DNA from 2 places in the Paenibacillus andongensis genome. Region 2 is predicted to be linked to the other one. Evidence: riboswitches for the same ligand, from Rfam matches in the RefSeq annotation. Region 2 holds a riboswitch; the other holds the start of a gene.
The links. A riboswitch is a leader RNA that binds a small molecule or an ion and turns the genes downstream of it on or off. The one in region 2 is predicted to bind S-adenosylmethionine.
Positions count from the first base shown of each region.

Region 1: linked by a shared signal. The riboswitch ahead of metA (homoserine O-acetyltransferase MetA) and the one ahead of NYR53_RS23180 (hypothetical protein) in region 2 are both predicted to bind S-adenosylmethionine.

Region 1 is NZ_CP104467.1:6,197,221-6,209,929, reverse strand. Features, by position in the region: gene tyrS (tyrosine--tRNA ligase) at 1-836, shown strand, start outside; gene corA (magnesium/cobalt transporter CorA) at 910-1,845, opposite strand; gene NYR53_RS27730 (hypothetical protein) at 2,148-2,375, opposite strand; SAM riboswitch class I at 2,622-2,750, shown strand; gene metA (homoserine O-acetyltransferase MetA) at 2,852-3,796, shown strand; gene NYR53_RS27720 (aminotransferase class I/II-fold pyridoxal phosphate-dependent enzyme) at 3,834-5,000, shown strand; gene NYR53_RS27715 (trans-sulfuration enzyme family protein) at 5,000-6,172, shown strand; gene mqnC (cyclic dehypoxanthinyl futalosine synthase) at 6,309-7,445, shown strand; gene ytxC (putative sporulation protein YtxC) at 7,917-8,858, shown strand; gene thrS (threonine--tRNA ligase) at 9,314-11,248, shown strand; gene NYR53_RS34365 (3D domain-containing protein) at 11,436-12,089, shown strand; gene NYR53_RS27690 (hypothetical protein) at 12,175-12,303, shown strand; gene NYR53_RS27685 (methyl-accepting chemotaxis protein) at 12,462-12,709, shown strand, end outside.
Region 2 is NZ_CP104467.1:5,098,711-5,111,419, reverse strand. Features, by position in the region: gene NYR53_RS23220 (carbohydrate ABC transporter permease) at 1-779, shown strand, start outside; gene NYR53_RS23215 (ABC transporter substrate-binding protein) at 900-2,594, shown strand; gene NYR53_RS23210 (alpha-L-fucosidase) at 2,707-3,969, shown strand; gene NYR53_RS23205 (sugar phosphate isomerase/epimerase family protein) at 3,972-4,844, shown strand; gene NYR53_RS23200 (AAA family ATPase) at 5,370-5,870, shown strand; gene NYR53_RS23195 (hypothetical protein) at 6,046-6,255, opposite strand; gene NYR53_RS23190 (Lrp/AsnC family transcriptional regulator) at 6,458-6,886, opposite strand; gene NYR53_RS23185 (MBL fold metallo-hydrolase) at 7,012-7,758, shown strand; gene NYR53_RS23180 (hypothetical protein) at 7,912-8,445, opposite strand; SAM riboswitch class I at 8,543-8,670, opposite strand; gene NYR53_RS23175 (hypothetical protein) at 8,894-9,502, shown strand; gene NYR53_RS23170 (hypothetical protein) at 9,506-9,679, shown strand; gene NYR53_RS23165 (sigma-70 family RNA polymerase sigma factor) at 9,950-10,828, opposite strand; gene NYR53_RS23160 (VOC family protein) at 11,059-11,484, shown strand; gene NYR53_RS23155 (DoxX family protein) at 11,506-11,874, shown strand; gene NYR53_RS23150 (GNAT family N-acetyltransferase) at 12,009-12,518, shown strand; gene NYR53_RS23145 (GNAT family N-acetyltransferase) at 12,547-12,709, shown strand, end outside.

The DNA of each region.
Region 1 (12,709 bases), 1.1 Mb from region 2:
GAGCGCTTAAATTCGATGATGTACTGAAACTGGCAGGTAAAGTAACGGTTGCGCGCATGCTGGAGCGGGACGATTTTGCCAAAAGATACGCAGCTAATCAGCCGATCCACGTTCATGAGTTTTTCTATCCCTTAATGCAGGGATATGACTCCGTTTCTCTTGAAAGTGACATTGAGCTGGGAGGAACTGATCAAACTTTCAACATTTTGATGGGCCGAACGCTCCAAAGTGCTTATGAGATGAAAGATGGACAGGTAGCGATTCTAATGCCGCTGCTCGAAGGCTTGGACGGTGTTCAGAAGATGAGCAAAAGCTTGCGAAATTACATTGGCATCGATGAACTTCCTAACGAAATTTTCGGCAAAACGATGTCGATTCCGGATTCGCTCATGACCAAATACTACGAATTAACAACGGCCATCTCGAATGATTCTTTGGATGATCTCAAACGAGGGCTGGAAGCAGGTGACATCCATCCGAGGGATGCCAAGATGAAGCTGGCTAAGGAATATGTGCAGATGTATCATGGTGCGCAGGCGGCAGAAGAGGCAGAGCAGCATTTCATCACCGTTTTCCAAAAGAGAGCTTTGCCCGAAGACATCGAAGAAATGACGCTAAACATCAGCCAGCTGGAAGAAGGCAAAATCACCATCATCAAGCTTCTCGTTTTACTAGAACTGCAAGCTTCCAACGGGGAAGCAAGACGCAGTGTGGAACAAGGGGCAGTGAAAATCAATGAAAAGAAGATCACGCATATACATGAACAAATAACCCCACAGGATGGGGATATTATTCAGGTGGGGAAACGGAAATTCGTTAAAATTAAGCTCATTTAAACAACACAAAAAGGGCTCCTTGATAGCATTACTGCTTCAAGAAGCCCTTGAAATTTCCACTTTCATAAGGTATCTATAGCCATTCTTTTTTCCGAAATAATACATACATGCCTATGCCCAATGCACCCATGAACGCCAATACAATTTCATCGCCATGAGCCACATGAAGACCGAGAATGTTATCAAAATTCATCCCGAACACGCCGGTAATGAATGTCAAAGGCATGAAGATCGTCGAAGTTGCTGTGAAAACACGCATGATCTCATTCGCTCGGTTAGCGACGCTAGACTGATAGGCTTCTCGTAAGTTGCCCATGAGATCGCGCAGCGTATCAAACGTATCCACGATCTTTACGGCATTTTCATAAATGTCTCCGAAATATTTTTGCAGCTGATGGTCGATCAGTCTAAGCTCTTTCTTGCCAAGTGTTCCAATCACATCGCGCTGAGGAACTAGCACTTTTTTGAGCCATAGAATCTCTGAACGAAGACCGATAATTTCATTCAAATGCGACTTCTTCGTTGCTACCAAGATATCTTCTTCCAGCTTTTCAATCTTGGCCTCGATACGGTCACCGACCGCCACATAATTATCGACGACAAGATCGACCAGATGGTATAGAAAACGATCAGCGCTGTTTACTTCCTCTTCCCAGAGAAAAGGTTTCAAAGCTCGAAGTTCATTAATTTTTTGTCTAGTAACGGTAATAATGACATGTTTGCTTAGAAATAGATTAAGTGCGCGAAGGAAAATTTCTTCATCATCAAATCGAATACTATTAATAACGATAAAATAATGCGAATCGTAGAACTCAATTTTGGGACGTTGTTCCTCTTCGCTTAAGCAATCCTCCACGGCCAAATCATGAAGATGGAACAAAGGTTGAAGGATCTCTAAGTCCTCTACCCCTGCATCAATCCAATAAAAGCCTCTTTCTGGAGGTGTTAGGGCGACAGTCACGTCATCAACCAACGTAAAAATGCCATTCTGAACCCACCGTGTTTTCATCTGATCCACCCCTTTGAATGGAATCAGTCGGTTAGTTCATCAGTTAGAGCAAGGCTCCGGATGAAGGAATAACCGACTGCATTCCTACACTATTAAATTGTTCAAGATCCTTGCAGGTTCTACTCCTCGGTTCTCCGTCCAAACGTATGCCCTCCTTTTTCGTCCGTGTCGAATACTTGTCTAGTATAACCCTTCATATATTACGTTTCAAGCCATAAAAGTTTGCAGAAATTGGGTAAAGTGTCGTTTAGATAATGTATGGAAATAACACGGAGGCGGTGTCAAAAAAATAGCCACCATGACTACATGGCGGCTTTCAAAATTTTGTTTTTAATTTCTTTGTAAATCTCAATTAATTCAGGATCACCACGCTGCAGCAGTTCTTCTTCACTGTTAGCACCGTAGATACGGCATAACAGGGCTGCGGCATCCTCAGCTTGTTGTATGGTTGGTTTTGTGGTTTCAATGAGGGCGAAAAAGCGATTCAATGAAGCAAAAGCGGAGAAGCTGTCGATCGTTTGGGTTGACATAGGTGACCTCTTTTCATGGTTTATCAATAGAATGTTGTTATGTATATGATTGTTTTAATGGTTTAATATCATATAACCCGTTTTTATGATTGCTTAAACATATTAGTTTGATACATTTTGTATCGATTTTATTGTAAGTGGACAGACCGATGCAATTTCTTTGCTCTAACTTCTCTAGACAATCATTTCATGCCTTGACTTTGGTTGAATTTATAGTATGATAATTTTAATCGCATACGTTACATTTTCTTATCAAGAGTAGGTGGAGGGACTAGCCCTATGACACCCGGCAACCGACAAACCTTTGCAAGCAAAGGGATGCACGGTGCTAATTCTTGCGGAAACGCTGATTAAAGCGAATCTGGGAGATAAGAGAAGGACATTGACTTTGATTTTCCATGGCCTTTCTCTGATTCCAGAGAAGGTCATTTTTGCGTTTAATACCCATTTAAAACTTATGAAGAGGAGTGAACAGGATGCCGATCAAGATTCCTGACAACCTGCCTGCCAAAGAAATTTTAAACCAAGAGAACATCTTCACCATGGACGAATCTGTCGCGTATCACCAGGATATACGTCCACTTCGAATTGCATTATTGAATTTGATGCCAACGAAAGAAACGACGGAGACGCAGCTGTTGCGCTTAATCGGGAATACGCCATTGCAGGTGGAATTCGTGCTTCTGCATCCTAAAACTCATACTTCTAAGAACACTTCCGTTGAGCATTTGGAAATGTTTTATAAAACATTTGACGATATTAAAGATGAAAAGCTGGATGGTATGATTATCACGGGGGCTCCTGTTGAACAGATGGAGTTTGAAGATGTGAATTACTGGGAGGAATTGACGCAAATCCTGAATTGGAGTAAGCATAACGTCACTTCTACTCTGCATATTTGCTGGGCAGCTCAAGCGGGCTTATATCATCATTTCGGTGTGCGAAAGTTTGCGCTCGATACTAAGATGTTCGGTGTATTTCCTCATACCGTTCAGGTACCGAATACAAAGCTGCTGCGCGGCTTTGATGAAGTCTTTTATGTACCGCAGTCGCGTCATACGGATATTCGTCGTGAAGACATTGAGCAATGTCCGGATTTGGAGATTTTATCGGAATCTGAAGAATCCGGTGTTTATATCGCCGCAACGCGAGATGGAAAGCATATTTTCGTAACCGGACATTCGGAATATGATGCTTGTTCATTGAAATGGGAATACGATCGGGATGTCAGTAAAGGGCTTTCCATCGATATTCCTAAAAATTATTACCCGAATAATGATCCGAGCAGACAGCCTTATAATACTTGGAGAGCTCATGCGAACCTGCTTTTCTCCAATTGGTTGAATTACTATGTCTATCAAGAAACGCCTTTTGAACTGAACACGAACATCAACGAAAGCTTGGCAAGCTCGCAATTGTAATTCGAACCCATATACCCTTAAGGAGGAACTCCCTTTGTTGAAAATCGAAAGTCGTCTCGCCCAAATTGGCTCTATTCAAGAACCCGTTACTGGAGCTATCAGCTTCCCAGTCTACCAAGCTACTGCTTTCCGTCATCCGAAGCTTGGGCAAAGTACAGGATTCGACTATGCACGTACCAAAAGCCCGACTCGCAAGGTGCTCGAGGATGCTATTGCTCAACTAGAGTCAGGAGATGCAGGCTTTGCTTGTTCCTCAGGAATGGCTGCGCTGCAAACCATATTCGCTTATTTCAGCCAAGGAGATCATCTGATTGTTTCCTTGGATTTATATGGCGGTACGTATCGTCTGCTTGAGAAAATCATGTCGCGCTTCGGTGTGACCGCTACGTATGTTGATACGAATGATTTAGATGGGCTGGAAGCGGCGTACCAGCCGAATACCAAAGGGCTTGTCATTGAGACACCGACGAATCCGCTGATGATGATTACAGACCTTGAACTTGTGTGTACATGGGCTCGTAAGAAGGGTATCGTATCAATTGTCGATAACACGTTGTTAACACCATATCTTCAACGCCCTATTGAGCTTGGTGCTGATATCGTCATTCATAGCGCAACCAAGTACCTCGGCGGTCATAATGACGTACTCGCTGGTCTCATCGTGACCAAGGGCAAAGAACTCTCAGAGCAGATGGCTTTCCTGCACAATTCCATTGGTGCTGTGCTTGGACCGCAAGATAGCTGGCTCCTTATGAGGGGAATGAAGACGCTTGCGCTTCGTATGGAGCGTCATGAGCAGAATGCAACGGCCATCGCGAAGTTCTTATTGGAACACCCGCTGATCGGTGAAGTTTACTACCCAGCACTTGAAACACACCCTGGTTATGAAATTCAAAATAAGCAGTCGAGTGGAAACACGGGCATTTTCTCTTTTAAAGTAACGGATGCGAGACTGATTGAACCGATTCTTCGTCACATCCAGCTCATTGCTTTCGCGGAAAGCTTAGGCGGTGTCGAATCACTTATGACCTATCCGGCTGTGCAAACACATGCAGATATTCCACTCGAAATTCGTCAACAAATCGGTGTAGATGACCGTCTTTTACGCTTCTCTGTTGGCATCGAGCATATTGATGATCTGATCGCGGATCTTTCGAATGCCCTCAGCAAGGCGCAAGCCGAATTGGAAGGAGATTCGCTGTAATGAGCCATCCACAAGATGATAAACGTAAGCCGCATGGCAAATTCGCAACGAAGCTCATTCATTTCGGTGGAGAGATCGATGAAGCGACAGGGGCATCCAGTGTGCCTCTGTATCAAGCCTCGACCTTTCATCAAGCCGACTTAGAAGTCTCGCCAGAGTATGACTATACGCGTTCTGGTAATCCAACCCGACAAGCTTTGGAAGACTACATTGCATTACTCGAAGGCGGTACACGCGGCTTCGCTTTCGCCTCAGGTATGGCGGCTATTTCATCAGCTTTCATGCTGTTGTCGCAGGGTGATCATGTTATTTGTACCGAAGATGTTTATGGTGGTACTTATCGCCTGCTGACAACGATTATGAATCGTATGGGTGTTGAGTCAACATTCGTTGATATGACCGATATAAGCCAAGTACGTGCAGCGCTGCGATCTAACACAAGAGCCGTATTTATCGAGACACCTTCGAATCCGACACTCCGAATTACAGACATCGCCGAAGTTGCTACTTTTGCTAAAGAGCACGATTTGCTTACGATGCTGGATAATACGTTCATGACCCCTTACCATCAGCGGCCAATCGAGCTGGGTATCGATATTGTGCTGCATAGCGCAACAAAGTTCCTCGGCGGACACAGTGACGTTCTTGCTGGGCTAGCTGTAGTTGCTAATGACAATTTAGGTCGCAGAATGAAACAAATCCAGAATGGCATGGGGAATGTGCTCGGCATTCAAGATTCTTGGCTGTTGATCCGTGGGATGAAGACCTTGCGAGCTCGTATGGAAATGTCCGAAACTAGTGCCCGTAGATTGGCAAATTGGCTTTCAGAGCAGCCTGATATTGATGTTGTTTACTACCCTGGACTTCCAAACCACCCTCGTAGAGAAGCTCATGAAAAGCAGTCTTTAGGCTATGGAGCGGTTGTTTCGTTCGATGTTGGATCCGGCGAGAAAGCGAAAAAGCTATTAAGCAAAGTACGTATTCCACTTGTTGCGGTAAGCTTGGGCGCAGTGGAGAGTATCTTATCCTATCCGGCTATGATGTCACATGCCTCGATGCCGAAGGAAGTTCGCTTACTGCGCGGCATTACGGACGGTCTTGTGCGCTATTCGGTAGGGCTTGAAGATATCGAAGACATTATTGAAGATTTGGAACAAGCCCTTCGCGGTTAGACCTCCATGAATTCGAAAATTAGTCATATTTCAAATGGCATACACCTTGGTAAAAGCAGCATATTGCTGCTTTTTTGGCATGAATATGGTACGATGAGTGGATACAAGCTTTCAGAAAGTAAAGGAGTGAGTAGCTATGAAACCGATTGATCGCATCTTAAATAAAGCACAGTCAGGCGGACGAATTGATGTAGAGGAATGTATTACGCTGTTCGAATCCGATCAAATAGAGAAGATTGGCGACACCGCCAATCAGATAATGAAGAAATGGCATCCCGATCCCATAACGACATTCGTCATTGGGCGGAATATTAACTATACGAATATTTGTGACGTTTATTGCAGATTTTGTGCGTTTTACCGTCCACCGGGTTCATCAGAAGGTTATGTATTGCCGGATGAAACCATCTTCCAGAAGATCCAAGAGACGCTGGATGTAGATGGGACCGAAATCCTTATGCAGGGCGGCACGAATCCGAATCTTCCATTCAGCTATTACACGAATATCCTTAGAGAAATTAAGAAACGTTTTGACATTACAATGCATTCTTTCTCACCGGCTGAAATTATGAAAATGAAGGATGTTTCGGACGGTTTATCTCTCGAGGAAGTCGTTCGTCAATTGCACGAAGCTGGACTCGATTCTTTGCCAGGTGGCGGTGCAGAAATTCTAGATGATCGCACTAGACGCAAAATTAGTAAGCTAAAAGGTTCATGGCGCGATTGGATGGACGTTATGCAAACCGCTCATAAAATTGGAATGCATACGACAGGTACTATGGTTATCGGTTTTGGCGAATCCATGGAAGAACGTGCGCTTCATATGCTGCGTATCCGTGATGCGCAAGATGATGTCCTGTTCCAGAAGCTCAATACACCAGGCTTCCTCGCTTTTATTCCGTGGACATTCCAACCGGATAATACGAACATGAAGGCTGAGAAAGTCACGCCTGAAGAGTATTTGAAGACGTTGGCTATTAGCCGAATTATGCTGGATAACATTCCTAACTTCCAATCGTCGTGGGTGACGATGGGACCTGAAGTGGGCAAGCAAACGCTAAGCTATGGCTGTAACGACTTTGGAAGTACGATGATTGAGGAGAACGTGGTCTCCGCGGCGGGTACGACACACAAGGTCAACGTTAACTCCACGCTGCAAATCATTCGCGAAGCAGGGAAAATTCCAGCACAGCGCAATACGAAGTATCAAACATTGCGAGTGTTTGACGATGAGTCGCTCGTTATTGATAAAGATTTCGTGATGCAAAACTAAACGAATGTCATTTGGAGAGCAGCTACGGCTGCTCTCTTTTGTTTTAAATGCACATGCATTTACTTGGACAAGTTGTGAAAAAATTAATGTAATTTTCATGTTTGTTTTTGAAAAAAGAGTATAATTGAATTAGTTCACAATTTAGACAAAAAAGATGGGAAGTGATTCTTGTGAAATTATTCAAAAATTTTCTTCAAGGATTTTTTTATGCTTTTGTCTCAATTGGTGCACTTCCATTCTTGCTTGTCAAAAGTATTTTTGAATCATACTTAGGATAATAACTACAAAAAAGCCTCCAATTTGGAGGCTTTTTCTTTACAGATAGAAGCTTTTACAAATAAAAAGAATGGATAAACCAATAGATTTGACAAAAAAATGAAGAATGGAAATGGCAAATTGTTCGTTGTATATCTGATTCCTATCGACCATATACTCTTAGGAGGAGGATGTATTGATGAAAGGAGTTAGCCTATGGAACTGTTTGCCATTGTTGTCATGAATGCCGATGAGGCCTATGTACGTTCGCTAAGCGCTCAGATAGAACGTGAGCTGAAGCTTTTACATATCGCTGAAAGTGGAGTAACTGTCCCATTTGATTTACATGAAACACATGCTTACATTCGAATAGAAGTGAGGATGAAGGAAAGTGAAATATCTTCCATTCATAAGGAAGTAAGGGATGGACTAGCTGGCGTATTGGCTGATCATATCATCGCAGAGAAAGAGCTGCTTATTTTGCGTGCTTTGATTGTTAAAGAATTTAAATATGAAGCCATAGACGATTTGGAAGCCATAGAAGGGTACTGTAAGCAATCCATGTGTGTGGAAACTGTAATTGAGGAATTGCCTATTTTGAATGGCAGCTCAGCAAAACTTCGCCGCAAACAAATGTTAACGGAGCAGCTCACACAGTCTCTGGAGGAATCCCCTCGGCTAAGCTTGGATGGCTTCCTCAAATTTCGCTTACAGGATTATACCGAAGAGCTTCGAGAGATAGCTGAGTATGCCATTGATGAATTTATGATGGATCGCCAGTATCAGGAATTTATATCACTATTGCAGTACTTTGTATATATTCAGGAAGCTAAGATCCCTGTTGCTCATCTTATACATAAAGGCGGGCATGAGTTTGTCATCCTGAATGATCAGCTTGAACTCATAGACGCGAATGAATTCGATACAACCTTTAAGTTAGAAGTGCTTGAAAAAGATATTAATTTCGAGGACATGATTGTCAGCACACTCATTACGGTATCTCCGGCAAATATCTACATCCATACGCGAGATCCCGAATTAACGATCATCAAGACGATTAGACAAATATTTGAAGATCGAACAACGGTCTGTTCTTATTGCCGGACTTGTGACATCTTCTTGGGTGAAGCCAAGAAACAAGATCAACTGTCCCCTTGACCTTGAGCATGGAGGCAATTATAATAGGGATCGAAGGCGTTACTATCAAAGACATGAACTTTCTGCAAGAACTGCTCAGAGAGAGGAGACTAGGCTGCAATCTCCTTCAGCTATTCAGATCGTTTACCCCTTTGTAGCCGTATTGTGGAATTCGACCTGACTAGCAGGATCGTTAGTATACAATACCGGAATCATTCCCGTTACCGAATGCTGATGAGGATTCGCCTTACCCCTATGGGCATGCAGCGAATCGAACTAGGGTGGAACCACGAGCTGAGCGCACTCGTCCCTTATGGGATGCAGTGTGCTTTTTTGCGTTCAAAAATGTACTAAAATCGGACTTTGAGCTACGCTCAAAGATCCCAAAGCGGAGAGACTTTGAGTTGTGCTCAAAGATCCCAAAGCGGAGAGACTTTGAGCTACGCTCAAAGATCCCTATATTAGGAGGAACAAACATGGTTGTACAAGTGAAATTACCAGATGGCGCGGTTAGAGAGTACGCGGTTGGGACGACCATTGAACAAGTGGCGGAATCCATTTCATCCGGACTGAAGAAAAATGCGATTGGCGGCAAAGTTAACGGGAAATCCGTGGATCTGTCGTTCTCTCTGGAAAATGATGCAGACGTAGAAATTCTAACACTCGATAGTGAAGCGGGATTAGAGATGTATCGTCACAGCACAGCGCATTTGATGGCTCAGGCGATTAAACGTATTTATGGTGAGAAAGCTGTTAAATTAGGGATTGGACCTGTCATTGAAGACGGATTTTACTATGATATCGATTTGGAAACACCGCTTAATCCTGAAGATTTGGTGAAAATCGAGAAGGAAATGGAGCGTATTTCAGGTGAGAATTTGGCGATTACTCGCCGTGTTGTTTCCCGTGAGGAAGCGATTCGCATTTTCACTGAAATGGAAGATCCGTTTAAGCTGGAATTGATTCGTGACCTGCCGGAAGACTCGGTACTAACGATCTATGACCAAGGTGAATTCTTTGATTTATGCCGCGGGCCGCATCTTCCATCAACAGGCCGAATCAAAGCATTCAAATTATTGAGCGTTGCCGGTGCTTACTGGCGCGGAGATGCGAAGAACAAAATGCTGCAGCGTATTTACGGCACTGCTTTCCCTAAGAAAGCGCAGTTGGATGAGCATTTGCATCTATTGGAAGAGGCGAAGAAACGTGATCACCGTAAGTTGGGCAAAGAGCTTAAAATGTTTGCTTTTTCACGCGAGGTTGGGCAAGGATTGCCGCTTTGGCTGCCAAACGGTGCTAAATTAAGACGTACAATGGAACGTTATATTGTCGACCTGGAAGAGCGTTTGGGTTACCAACACGTTTACACGCCAGTTCTCGCTAATGTTGAGTTGTACAAAACATCTGGTCACTGGGATCATTACAGCGAGGATATGTTCCCGAAAATGGTGATGGACAACGAAGAGCTTGTTCTACGTCCAATGAACTGTCCGCATCACATGATGGTTTATAAAAGCGATATGCGCAGCTACCGTGATCTGCCGATTCGAATTGCTGAGCTTGGCACTATGCACCGTTATGAAATGTCAGGAGCTTTAACAGGTCTACACCGTGTTCGTGCCATGACACTGAATGACGCTCATATTTTCTGTCGTTTGGATCAAATTAAAGAAGAGTTCTCCCGCGTTGTGAACTTGATTCGTCAGGTTTATGCGGATTTCGGAATTACAGACTACCGTTTCCGTCTCTCCTATCGGGATCCTAAGGATACTGAAAAGTATTTCCAAGATGATCAAATGTGGGAAACTTCCCAACGCATGCTGCGTGAAGTTGTAGAAGAGTTAGGGCTTCCTTTCTACGAGGCTGAGGGTGAAGCTGCCTTCTATGGTCCTAAACTTGACGTTCAAATCAAAACAGCACTCAAGAAAGAAGAAACACTTTCAACAGCGCAAATTGATTTCTTGCTCCCAGAACGCTTCCAGCTTGAATACACAGGCGAAGATGGTCAAAAACATCGTCCAGTCGTTATTCACAGAGGGATTATCAGTACTATGGAGCGTATGACAGCCTTCTTGCTTGAGAATTTCGCTGGTGCGCTGCCAACTTGGTTAATGCCTATCCAAGCCAAGGTCATTCCGGTGTCTCCGGCATTCGAAGAATTCTCGAATCTCGTGACTGAGCGTCTACGCGAAGCTGGTATTCGTGTTGAAGCAGATAATCGCAATGAGAAGTTGGGTTATAAGATTAGAGAAGCGCAGTTGGAGAAAATTCCTTATATGCTAGTTGTCGGTGAAAACGAAGTGAAGAGCGAAAGCTTATCTATTCGAAAACGTGGTCAAGGGGATCTAGGTACCCATCCGATTGAACAAGTCATTGGCATGATTAACGAGGAAATAAGCAAGAAGCTTTAAGACTCATAACCTATAAATGAAGCAGAGAAGATATTCTTCTCTGCTTTTTTGTTTTCAAATTCAGTTAATTGGGTATGTATAGGGGAGCGTGATTAGGGCACCTTAAACAGTGAGTCTGCATCCGAAGGTTTAAAGGTGGTAGGTATTGGACAACCTGCAATAGTAGGGGAGGTATTAAATAATAGTAATGTTAACCAATTTTTTGACTCAGTCTAAATGGTTTAGTGCGTCGATCATCGTTGTTCTGATGGCACTTTTCGGACAAGAGACGACGGGCAAAAGCAACCAAAGCTACACGACGGCAAATACCGTCACCCATATACAAGATCAACAGCAAAAGGTTATTCTGGCCAAAACGGCACCTGTTTCACAGCCGGTCGGGCAAGAAAACCTGCAGCAAATCAACTATCGTTATGTTCCGAAGTTAGACTCAGATTTGTCCAAGCTCAAAGCAGTCGAAGTGACAGCCACCGGTTATTTTGCAGGTAAGGAATCAACAGGGAAAAATCCGGACCATCCTGAGTATGGGATCACGTATTCAGGTATTAAAGTAAAGCGGGATGATAAATCCTTATCAACGATCGCTGCAGACACGAGCGTTTTCCCGCTTGGAACTGTCTTGTTTATTCCCGGTTATGGCTATGGCGTTGTTGCAGATACAGGAAGTGCAATTAAAGGTAAGAAAATTGATCTGTATTTCGACACAAAGGATCAGGTTTACAAAGAATGGGGCAAGAGGACGGTTAAAGTATTTATCGTCAAAGAGGGACAAGGGAAAGTGACCGAGCTCATCTGGAATCAACTAAAAGATGAGATAATCGCACCTACCAAAGCCCTTTAACGAAAAGCAGCTTTTCAATATGCGAACATTTCCAACATAAAATCTCCTGTTTGGGAAAACCTAATCTTACAGGAGGTGATTGAACATGGCTAAGAACAAGAATAACAAGAATAAAAATTTGAGCTCGAATGTAGCTCAAGACGTAGAATTTGCTGCGGAAACATCGGTAGCGAACAAGCAGCAACAAACGAATACTCAAAACCAAAATAAATAATGAACTATCAATAAGCTTAAAAGCAATAAAAGAACAGAGATCTGAAAAGGTCTCTGTTTTTTATTGCTTTTCAACATCTTCTATTTTCGATATAATGTAACAAAAACTAACATTTAGGTTCCTATTGGGAGGAGTTCCAATTGCTTATGCATGCTGAGATGAAACACAAAGCTTGGTTGTATGCCCTTATTCTCATTGGTATTACGGTAAGTGTTCTCGCGTTATTTACTTCCTCTCGATGGTTTACGGCTGCAAGTTTGGCTGTTTTTTTGTTTATGGGTATTATTGCGTGGCTAAGTTCCAGATCATCAAGGTCTTCAATTAGCCAAGTTAATAAAGGCCAACAAGAGCAGTTCCGAACGTTTATACAAGAATCTCAGGTAGTCGCGGACAGATTAGCAGCTGC
Region 2 (12,709 bases):
CATCGTTTAGTTCGCCGCAAGCGGTTGTATCCGGTAAGGTGTGGTTATTTCCAGTCGAGTTTACGCTGGAGGGCTATAAAGCGGTGTTCCGCAATCCGCAAATCGTATCCGGTTACATGAATTCGCTCATTTATGCAATCGCCGGTACGGCCGTCAACGTTGCGTTGACTGTCATGCTTGCTTATCCGCTGGCGAGAAAAACGTTCTACGGCCGCAATTTGATTATGGTACTTCTGGTCATCACGATGATGTTTGACGGAGGGCTTATCCCGTTCTATCTGGTCGTGAAAAACCTGCATTTGCTCGATTCTCGCTGGGCGATGATTTTGCCGGGAGCGATGGCGGTGTTTCAGGTTATTGTCGCCCGCACCTTTTTCCAGACAACGATTCCCGATGAAATTGCCGAAGCTGCCGAACTTGATGGGTGCAGCGATATCCGGTTCATTACCAGTATCGTGCTTCCGCTCTCCAAACCGATTCTGGCTGTGCTGACGCTGATGTATGCTGTAGGCCATTGGAACGCTTACTTCGATGCCTTGATATTCTTGAAATCGCCGAATTTATTCCCTCTGCAAATTGTGCTGCGCAACATTCTGATTCTGAACACGATCGATCCGACCATGGTGTCCAAAGTCGATCAAATGTTGGCTCAGCAGGGGCTGAAGGACTTGCTCAAGTATTCGCTTATCGTTGTTGCGAGTGCTCCCGTGCTGATCATATATCCGTTTGTGCAGAAGCATTTTGTGAAGGGCGTCATGATTGGTTCATTGAAAGGGTAGCGCTATGATTGCCAAACAGCCCAATTCACATGAAAGGTGGTGGTGAGTTCGTCGTGCAGCTTAGATTACTTCCTTTGGGTTCAAATGGCAGGGTTCGATAAAATGGGAGGAGTCGTCAATATGAAAAAATGGAATAATGTTTACACGGGTACGATGGGGGTAGCATTGAGCTTTTCGCTCGTTTTGAGCGCTTGCAGCACAGAATCAGGTACGCCTGCGGCAAACACACCTTCAACCAGCGCGCCTGTCGCGACTGATGTGTTCTCACCTGTAGGACAATACCCGATCGTAAAGAAACCGATGACGATTAAAATGTTTGCACCTCAGCTCGCCAGCATCGAGAATATGGAGACCAATACATTTACCAAATACGTTCAGGATAAGACGAACATTCAAATTAAATGGGATCTCGTACCTGACAAAGCGCTTAACGACCGCAAACAGCTCATGCTGGCAAGCGGTGATTATCCGGAAGTAATTTTACATGGGTCCTTGACAAAAGATGAGCAGATGAAGTACGGCAAGCAGGGCGTGTTTATCCCGCTGAACGATTTGATTGATAAATACGCGCCGAACTTCAAGAAAGCGATGGCCGATCTGCCTTATCTGAAGAGCTCCATCACGGCACCGGATGGCAACATTTATGCGCTTCCGCAAATTAACGAATGCTATCACTGCAACTACGCCCAGAAGCTTTGGATTAACAAGTCATGGATCGATAAGCTGGGGCTAAAACTGCCGACAACGACGGATGAGTTTTACGAAGTGCTAAAAGCGTTTAAGGAAAAAGATCCGAACGGCAACGGCAAAAAAGACGAAATTCCGCTTACGGGTTCCGACGACATGTGGGCAGGCAACATCGCCTCCTTTTTGATGAACTCATTCATTATCGACGACCAAGTTGACAAAGACAGCGGCACGTTCCTCCAGTTGAAGGATGGCAAAGTGGATTTGTCCGCAAATAAGGCAGAATGGAAGCAGGGATTGTTGTATTTGAACAAGTTATACAAGGAAGGACTGATCGATCCAGCGTCATTTACGCAAAATTCCGATGCGATTCAGCAGTTGGGCAACCGCCAGGACGCAAATGTGATGGGAGGTATAACGACTGCTTTGATCAGTTACGCGCACTCGCCGGACGAAAAACATCCGCGCCATAAAGAGTATGTAACCGTCCCTCCGCTTAAAGGACCGAATGGTGTGCAGCAAGCAGGGTATTTTGCGGGAGTGGGCAGCTCGCAGATGGCGATAACGAATAAAGCGACGAAAGAACAGCAAATTGCCGCAATTCGATTGGCTGATTACTTGTACACGGAAGAAGCGATCGTACTTGAGGAGCACGGGCCGGAGAACCAAGGATGGCGCAAAGCGAAGGACGGCGAGCAAGACATGAATGGCAAGCCGGCGAAATATGCCATTATTCCGAGTGCTGATACTAAAACGACGCACAACGATGGTTGGGAACAGATCGGTCCGTCTCTCCGTACGTTCCAATACCGCGATTCGTGGGCAGCCCTTCAAGATCCGCTTGCTGAAGGCGCATACGAAGTTCGACTGAAGCGTGAATCGGCGAAATATGAGCCTTTCCAATCGAAGCAAATGTACCCGTCCAGCGTGTTCATCGCACTGGAAGATGCGGAAGTAGCAGCCCAACTGAAAACGACAATTCGCGATTACATTAAGTCGAACATGGCGCAGTTCATTACGGGCAGCAAAGACATCGAGAAAGATTGGGATAGCTATGTAAAAGGTTTTGACGGCCTGCAGTTAGGCAAGTATATCGAAATCTATCAAAAGGCAATTGCCAAAAAGTAATGCAAACTATGTTCCGCCTTCGGATCTGATCGGATGGCGGAACTATGCGATTTCTGACTGCTATAGCATAAAGCGAAGATCATATTTGAAAGAAAGCGAGTGTGGCTCAGTCATGGATACTGAAGTTTTAGCAAAACCGACCCTGCAGCAATTGGCCTGGCAGGACTTGGAGTTGGGCATGTTTTGTCATTTTGGCATGAACACGTTTTGCGATCAAGAATGGGGAGAGGGCACGGACTCACCGCAGAAGTTCAATCCAGCGCAGCTGGATGCGCACCAGTGGGTGAGGACGGCCAAACAGGCCGGGTTTAAATATTTTGTTTTGACGGCTAAGCATCATGACGGGTTCTGCTTATGGCCAACGAAGACAACCGACTATTCGGTCAAGTCGAGCCCATGGAAAGACGGACAAGGGGACGTTGTCCGCGAAGTGTCCGATGCCTGCCGGGAGGAAGGCTTGCAGTTCGGTTTGTACTTGTCGCCATGGGACCGCCATGAGCCGTGCTATTCGGACAAAGCGGCATACGACGATTTCTATGTGGAACAACTGACGGAGCTGTTGACACAATACGGCCCGCTTGTCGAGGTGTGGTTTGATGGGGCGGGCTCTCAGGGACGGGAGTACGACTGGCAAAGAATTATCGGACTTGTTAACCAGTACCAGCCGGATGCGATGGTGTTCAATATGGGACAGCCTACGATTCGCTGGGTTGGAAACGAAGACGGCGTCGCCCCATACCCATGCTGGAATACGGCGGAAAGCGCTAGAGAGAGCATGTTCACAAGCGACATGCTTACTTGGATGGAAGGAACTTCGTCTTGGGTGCCTGCGGAGTGCGATGTGCCGATCCGCAAACGTCACTGGTTTTGGCATCCGGATGACGAGAGCAGCCTCCATAGCTTGGAACACTTGATGGATCTTTATTACCGATCAGTGGGGCATGGCGCGACACTGCTGTTAAATATAGCTCCCGATGACCGCGGTTTACTGCCGGATGTGGACGTGCAGCGTGTAATCGAACTGGGCGATGAAATCCGTCGCCGGTTTGATGCTCCGCTAGCTGTCACAACTGGGGAAGGCATGGAAGTAACCCTACATTTGGATGGCGAGCAATCCGTCGACCATGTGATATTGATGGAAGACATCGCACATGGCGAACGGGTTCGGGAATATGTACTCGAAGCGAAGTGTAAGGGCGAGTGGGTGGAGCTTGTAAGTGGAAGCGCCATCGGCCACAAAAAAATCGACAAGTTTGCAGCGGTAGAGACAAGCGAACTGAGAGTCCGGTTTACCGCGTGCGCAGCGACACCGATCGTGCGCAAATTTGCCGCTTACTTGGTAAACGGACTAATTAATGAATGCTCGGAGGTATGAAGATGAAAATCGGGCTTAGTTCATATAGTTTATTGCCGGCGTTGAAGTCGGAAAAAATGACCATTCTGGATGTTGTTCAATGGGTGAAAGACAACGGCGGCGAGCATCTGGAGCTCGTTCCTTATGGCTATACGCTTGTGGATAACCTAGAGCTGGCGGATGCACTCAGGGATAAGGCGAGTTCGCTCGGCATCGACTTATCGAATTATTCCATTCCCGCTAACTTCGTGCAGGAGACGGAAGAAGAGTTCGAAGCGGAGATGGAGCGCGTCAAGCAGCACGTTGATCTCGTGCATCGATTAGGCATGAGGCATATGCGCCATGATGTTACCGCCTTCACACTGCCTCCGGAGAAAATGACAATCGAGTACTTTGAAAACAGTTTACCGCTCATCGTTCGCGGAAGCCAAATTATTGCCGACTATGCGGCAAACTACGGCATTACGACAACAATTGAAAATCACGGTTTCTCCGTGCAGGCAAGTGACCGGGTGCAGCGTGTGCTGGCCGAAGTGAACCGCCATAATTTTAAAACTACATTGGATGTAGGCAATTTTATGTGTGTGGACGAAGCCCCGCTTGTCGGTGTTCGCAAAAATCTGCCTTACGCGTCCTTAATCCATTTTAAAGACTTTTATTTCAGACCGTACTATCAAGATCCAGGAGAAGGGAACTGGTTCAGGACTACAAACGGCAATTACTTACGGGGCGCGATTGTTGGCCATGGGGATATCGAGATCAGAGAAATCATAAAACTGATCAAAAACTCGGGCTATGACGGCTATGTAACCGTAGAATTCGAAGGGATGGAAGACTGCGAAATCGGTTCACGGATTGGCATGAATAACTTAAGGAAATTGTGGAATGAAATGTAGGTGAAAGACTTCAAGCAGAGAAAGCAGCCGTCCAGAATGGATTGGCTGTTTTTTCTTCTGATTAGCAGCGTTAGCGACAGACTTGGTCGAGCCGAATGAGGATGTGGATATATGCATAGCCATTCGGTAAGTGACTAATTTCTCCAGTGGTTTCGTTTTCTGGCTCACGGGAGAAAGGAGGAAACAAGTAGGCAAGTTGTACAATGTACAACAATTTCCTTGGTTTTTTCTGGGTTTGCTGCAGATGTTGTATGATGTACAACAATTTATCCCTTTTTTGTGAGATTGAGCGGATTTTGGCCGAAATTGTTGTATGTGGAATGCAACAATGACGCGAAAAACGCTAATTAGCATGCGAAATGTTGTACAAAATGCAACAACACGTAAGCAAGCGGTGTTTAAAACTTATACGTCTTAAGCCGTTTTTCTCATATCGTAGCAAGCTAACTCAAACTTTCACTTTACAATATTTGGTTTTTCTCCTAAGGTAGAAAATAATTTATAACATTTCAAGGGGGAAGAATTATGGACGAAACATTACCGTTGTTTATAGTAACAGGTGCAAGTGGTTCAGGGAAGACAACAGTTATTAAGGATCTCAGAGGGTTATTACCAGATGTTGATATTTTCGACATTGATGCTATTCATCCATTTGTTGGAGACGATTGGAGCAAAATTCAAAATATTTGGCTTCGTGTTGCTAGAAATATCGCTGAAAGCGGACGTGTATCTATCATATGTGGAACCATGATGCCTTGGGATGTTGAAAAGTGTGAGGATTATCCATACTTCAAGCATATTTACTATTTGAACTTACATTGTGACGATGAAACCCGTGAATTACGATTACGTGCAAGGAACTGGTCAGAGGAAATGATTCAAGATCATAAATCCTTTGCCAAATGGTTGCTTGAAAATGCTGACAATGCATACACACCACCAATGCCGACCGTTGATACTTCTGAAACAGGAGTAAATGAAGTGGCTTTTCAAATAAGTGAATGGGTACGTGGACGGATGTTTTAGGGTTTATTTATAAAAAATGCTAGTAACTGGCTCGACAGCTTAAAATGATTACCTAACGATAACGATAGATAGCGGGGGGAGCTTGCAGTCGATGCAGCTCCTCTTTTTCAATTGAAAGGGCAGGATGGTGCAATAGAGGTTGTCGGTGGCTCTGCGGCCTTGCGGCCTCAAATTTCTAATAATACAGATACGTGCCGACACTCGAAAATCCTAGATACATTGGTGCAATCATGTGATTTGGAAAATGGAAATAACCATGTACCGGTCCGATAAAATGCACTCCCGGAGGAAGGCTCCCATAGATCTTGACACCGGTAATCCCGGGCGGCCATACCGTTCCGACATTTCCAACGGCTTCGGGTTGCCGCCATTCGTTTGCTATCATACCATCCAACCCCGCATCCTAATTATTTGGCCTGATGTCATGATATGAAGCTTTTGGTTATTCCGTACCCCGTTATGGACTTTGCATCAGGAATAAATCAAAATGAAGAAAGCATAAAACGAAAGAGCGGAATGAGAATGACTCATAACGCCAGGCAGACCATTGGGTCCAAATTGAAAAAAATTCAATTGAACTAACGGAGCTATTTGATCTTCTCAATTGATAGGCTGAGCTTATAATTTCCGTACTTCAGAACTTCCTCCAACAGCTTGTTCAACTCGGAACCGTCGCTGGTCCGAATGCATAGCCAATAGCAGCCTTCTCCGCCTACGCGATGCACCTCCGTCACGGACTCGGCCGAATGGACGAATTTACGGAAGGCTTGATGCGCTTGATTCGAGTTCATGAACACGATTAGAAAGGCGTGAACGTTGAGCCCGATTCTCTCGGGATTCCAACGAATCGTATACCCATCGATAACTCCTAGATCTTGCAGTTTGCGTACTCGTGCACCAACCGCCTGTCCAGTGAGATGAACAATCTCTCCGATCTCCTTGTGGGTGAGGAGCGCGTTGTTTAGCAAAGCTTGCAAAATCTGCAGGTCAATATCGTCAATTGATTGATTGGCCATTTGGCATGCTCTCCTTTCAAGGTGAAAGTAAATCTAACTGAATACGTTCATGAAGTTATGTATCTGACGCTGGGCCGATGCTATCATCAATATTATAACTAATGAACCATTCAGGGGGTATTTAAATGAACATTCAACTCATTCGCCATGCGACTTTATGGTTGGAATATGCAGGAGCAACCTTCTTAATCGACCCTATGTTCAGTGATCAGGGAGTCAATCCGCCGATCGCCAATTCTAGTAACGAACGGCGCAATCCACTCGTCCCATTGCCCGGCGCGCTGGACGCGTGGCTCGCTCCGAAAGCTGTCCTCGTAACGCATTTGCACCGCGACCACTGGGACGAAACGGCAACACGGATGCTACCCAAGTCGTCGGCAATATTATGCCAGCATGGTGATAGGGATGCTATCAGCTCTTCTGGATTTACAGATATAACGGAGATTCAAACCTCCGTGAACTTCCAGGGAATAACCATTCATCGTACGGGTGGCCAGCATGGAACTGGTGAAATTGGTCAGAAAATGGGGCAGGTATCCGGCTTTGTCTTTCAGGCACAGGGGGAGCCCACACTGTATATCGCGGGAGATACGATCTGGTGTGAGGATGTGAGGACCGCACTTGTTACCTATAAACCCAATATGACAATTATCAACGCTGGAGGGGCAAGATTCGTGAACGGCGATGCGATTACGATGGATGAAGATGACGTATTCGAGCTTATCGCATACGCGCCATATACTCGTGTAGTTGCTGTTCATATGGATACGATCAATCATTGCCTTATAACACGCGAGATGCTACGCAGTAAATTATCCTCAAAAAATTTACTCAATAAAGTCGTTATTCCGAATGACGGTGAATGGATATGACCCCAAATATATTGAATGCGAATGGTATTCATACCTCAAATATGAAGATTACTTCTGGGGTTATCCCGTTCTGGTTTATCTCGTAAGTTAAAGGAAAACAAACAAGGAGCAGCAGCCTCGAAAGCTACTCCTTGAGCTTCGTACCACAATCTCTTAAAAAGAGATGTACGCTTGCGTATGATCAAATAAGTATGCTCGATCCCAGAAGTATCTTTGATCCTCGTAGTTTTTTAATGCAAGTTGTCCAATTAGTTCCACTAATACTGACTCAATTAATTCGAATCTCACGGGTCCCCATGCCTCTTGCTTTAGTAGTGCGTAGTTCATGCTCTCCATCAAGGTCAGACCCTTGATTCGCTGAAAAAGAGCAGCCCACATAGTCAAATCGAACTTCAGGCTTTTACAAGGGATCGCAAATTTCCTTAAGCCAACTGCTCCCGTATTTGTAGAGATTGCAATTATCCCGCAGAAATCATCTGTCCCATGACCAAGTTTCAGCTTTTCTGCAAGCTCACTGTCAAATCGAAAACATTCTATTCGGGTAATCTTACACTGCTGCAAACTTTCAAAAGAAAGACCAATCGCCGTTTTTTCCAAATTTAGCAAAGTAATACGAAGGGGATGAATATCCTGGTGATACTCGACAGCTTCATCCATAGTAATATTGTCAGGAGTCGTGATCGGCATCCTGTCCCTCCTTTACACAAATTTAGTTAGTTCATGAAAGCAAAAATGACCTTCTCTGGAGTCAGAGAAAGGTCATAAATTCAAAGTCATATCCTCGCTCTTATCTCCCGGATTCACTTAGCAGCGTTTCCGCAAGAATTAGCACCGTGCACTCCTTTGTTTGACAAAGGTATGTCGGTTGCCGGGTTTCATCGGGCTAGTCCCTCCACCTACTCTTGATAAGAAAATTCAACATATTCGATTATTTCTATATTACTATAAAGCATTCTGATGTCAAGGGATTTCACATTCCCTGTTCAATCATGACTATGCGATACTAGTTGAATAATGAGTTGGAATGCAACTAACGGGCAGCATACTTCCAATATGTGTTAATATTATTAGTGTTCGAATTGTGATGAAACTCGGGCAAGAACTATCACGTCCCCTAGGGAGGAATGAGACTTACATGGCTTGGAGTGAATTTAAACCGATGCTAAACGAATATAACGAGGAATTTAGATCTATTGACGAAAGTCTAATAAGACTTTTAAAGGAGCGGAAAAGTCTTGCTAAAGGTAAAAGATTCTTCCCATCGAAGGAAATTATACAAGAGTGGGCGTCAAGTTACGAAATGGATATACCGCAAATTAATTGGTTAATCCATAGCCTTAATGAAGGTAGCTATTCTGTAATGCCTGATGAACCAGGGGAACTACTTAGTGTAATTCCAATTATGCAGAAATCCATCGTTGATGATTTTGAGTACCAATTAACACATTCGATGCAACATAAAAATGGAAGCATTATATTTCTTGAAATAAAGCTTCTCGAAAATGGCGAACATATTGGTCATATTCGTCCACAATTGCTTTTAGAAGTGAAAGGGAGCAAAGAGTACCAAGTTCGCAGAAATGGTTCTCATGGCGGTGGCGGACAAGCACAAGTACGCTATCTGGTCACCCCGCAACTACCGAATAATATTAGCGAAATAAGTTTTGCTTTAAAACCCTATGCTATTCCAATGGAAAACCCGCCAAAAGAAATAATTTTAGATAAGGAAGTTAATTTTGAATAGCCAATGAACTCAATTCAAGAGATTACGAGAAATGATAGTGAGGCGGAGCAAATTGCATTGAACGATCCGATTTTCATCCATAAAGTGGTAACAGCTGTCATCGCACCGTGGGAACCGCTATTCAACAGATATAACAACCTTAGCCCCGGCTACAATTCCGAAATGCTAAAACATTAGCTACACTTCCGCATAGCTGGCAAAGGTGAGATCCTGCGAATAAGTGAGCATTCGTGAGAAAACTGAATCCTACTGAGAGTGAGAACAAATTGTATGAGTGCTATTCCTGGTTATGAGTTACTTTAGGCAATACACCTTTGGCTGTTTCAGATGGAAAAAGCAGTAAAGACATGATCTTCAACAAAGCACAAAAACGCATTGTCGAAGACAGTGCGTTTTTGTGCTTTGTATTCATATTTAATGTTATTGTAGCTCTTTGAATCTGACCCATCAATCCTTCATTTCTGCTAAGTCGAGCTGGCGAACGCGCGCTTGATCGGCAATCATGTCGATCTCGGTGATCTTGCCATTCACAATTTTGAGTTCGAGTACGAAAAGCATTTGACCGCGAGGAGCAACAACCACGCCTACAGATCCGTTCACGAGCACCGGCCGTGCACCCTGAGCGCGACCAGCGAAGCCCTTGGCCACAGCTTCCGCACCGTGAACAACTGGCCATGCTGCGACCGGAGGAAACGCAGGGTCTTGTCGGAGCACAACATCGGGATCTAATACCGCAAGAAGCTTCTCAAAATCTCCAGAACGCGACGCAGCTAGGAAAGCATCTACAAGCTCCCGTTTTCGCTTGAAATCCTCTGAATCCGCAGTCGCTTTCGCTCCCTGAACCCGACGGCGTGCACGGCTTGCAAGTTGTCTGGCTGCAACTTCGTTACGCCCTATAATCGGGGCGATCTCCGAGAAAGATAAGGCGAAAATATCGTGCAATACGAATGAGATGCGTTCGGCGGGATTCAAATTTCCAAGGACCATCAGCATCGCAAGACCAACAGAGTCGGCCAACAATGTTTCGTGCTCAGGATTGCTTTCGTCCTGACGGCTATTAACCGGTTCAGGTACATCCACCAGCGTAAGCTCCTCACGCCGCGATTTACGATTTCGCAGCAGATCCAGACACACCCTAGAGACTATCGTTGTCAGCCAACCCCCCATATTCTCGACCTCTCTAGTATCGGTGCGGCTAAGACGAATCCATGACTCCTGTACAGCATCATCCGCTTCGCTTAAAGATCCGAGCATCCGGTAAGACACCTTTTGCAGGTGATTTCGATGCGCCTCGAATTGTTCCACAAGCCATTCATGATCGTTCATATATCATATTCCTTCCTTCGGTTCCTTTTTACTTATATGTCGTACGAAACTGGGCAAACGTGACAGGGAGATGTACGAAATCTGCATTTTACTCATCCTAAAAAAATTTCACCCGTATCCGTCACGTTTCCTCGCTGACTTACGACATAGTAAGTGACAAGGGAAACCGGATCATAGGAAGAATACCGGGGTGCCCCTGAAAGAACATTTAAACTAAGGAGTTGTTTATTGTGAGTACTTGTTTGATACCTTTTCTTGAAATGAATGGAAGTGCCCAGGAAGCAATAGATTTTTACGTAAAGGCACTGGATGCCAAGGTCGCCTATATGCTGCGATTCGGTGACATGCCGGAAGATCCCAAAGCTCCACTGCCTCCGGAAAAGAAGGACTGGGTTAATTACGCTATCTTGAAAATCGGCGATTCGGAACTACAGATTACCGATCATATCACAGGAAGCACCTACGAGAAGGGAACACAAATCACCATAGTTGTTCAAACCAACGATAAAGATAAAGCTACCCAATATTTTGAAGCATTGAAGGAAGATGGTCAAGTGAACAATCCGCTTCAAGCTAGTTTCTTCAGCCCCGCTTATGGCAATGTTACGGATAAATTCGGCATCACGTTCCGAATCCTTACAAAAGGTCGCCAGTAATCAATTAGGGAGGAAATCCATATGACTGTATTTTCCATCGTACTTCAAAGTCTGCTAGTTTTATACTATGCCTTTTCAGGAGGCGCCAAGATCGCAGGGGCCAAATACTGGGTTGATATTTTCAAGAATCTTGGGCTACCACAGTGGTTTCGTGTCGTCACAGGTATCGTCCAGTTAGTCGGAGCAGCATTACTCATCATCGGCTACTGGTATGTAGGGGCGGTTGCATGGGCTGGCATTTGGCTTGGAGTCACTATGTTATTGGCGTGTCTCGCGCATTTCAGGGTCAAAGATCCAATCAGCAAAACAGCACCGGCCATCGTTTTTACTGCGCTAATCATCATTCTAACCATTATGAATGCAGATGGTCTGATTCTTCCTTTATCTTAAGAAAGCATTATCTCTATTGTTTTCGGCGACTGGTTTTGTCGGCTACGAATGAAAGAGCACTCTTGTGGTACGGGGGTGCTCTTTCTTTGTTATAATTATACATATTCTATTTTAAGCGTTTGGGGGCATCTACAATGAAAGTACTAGAAACAGAACGGCTAATTCTTCGTCACCAAACCATTGAGGATGCGGCTTTTATCCTTGAGCTAATGAACGATCCTTCTTGGATCCAGTACATAGGCGATAGAGGCGTGAGAAACATCGATGACGCACGGGACTATATGTTAAAAGGAGCTCTAGACATGTATGCCCGTTTGGGTTTCGGATTTTATTTGACGGAGCTGAAGGATGGAGGCATTCCGATCGGCATCTGCGGATTGGTTAAAAGAGATTTCTTAGAAGATGCAGATATTGGATTTGCTTTTCTTCCTAAGTTCTGGGGGAAAGGATACGCCTTTGAGGCTGCTTCCGAAGTGATGAGTTATGCACAATCAGTATTAGAGCTAAAACGCATTGTGGCTATTACCTCTGAAGATAATCATGCGTCGGCCAAACTATTAGAAAAACTGGGGTTGCATTTTGAAAGCATGATCCGTTATGCGGGTACAGATGAAGAAGTCCGCTTATTTGCGATTAACGTCTAAAATGGACAATGAATTGAGGCATTCAATTATGAGAGAAACCAATGTCAGGGAAATTAGGGTAACTGATTATCACGATATTTATTTGTTGAATCAAGATTTTAACCCAAATCTGAATGTATTTTCTAAAGAGAAAGTAAAAGAGAAGATTGAAATCATTTCAAAGAATACTAAAGATATCATTTTTGTTTACG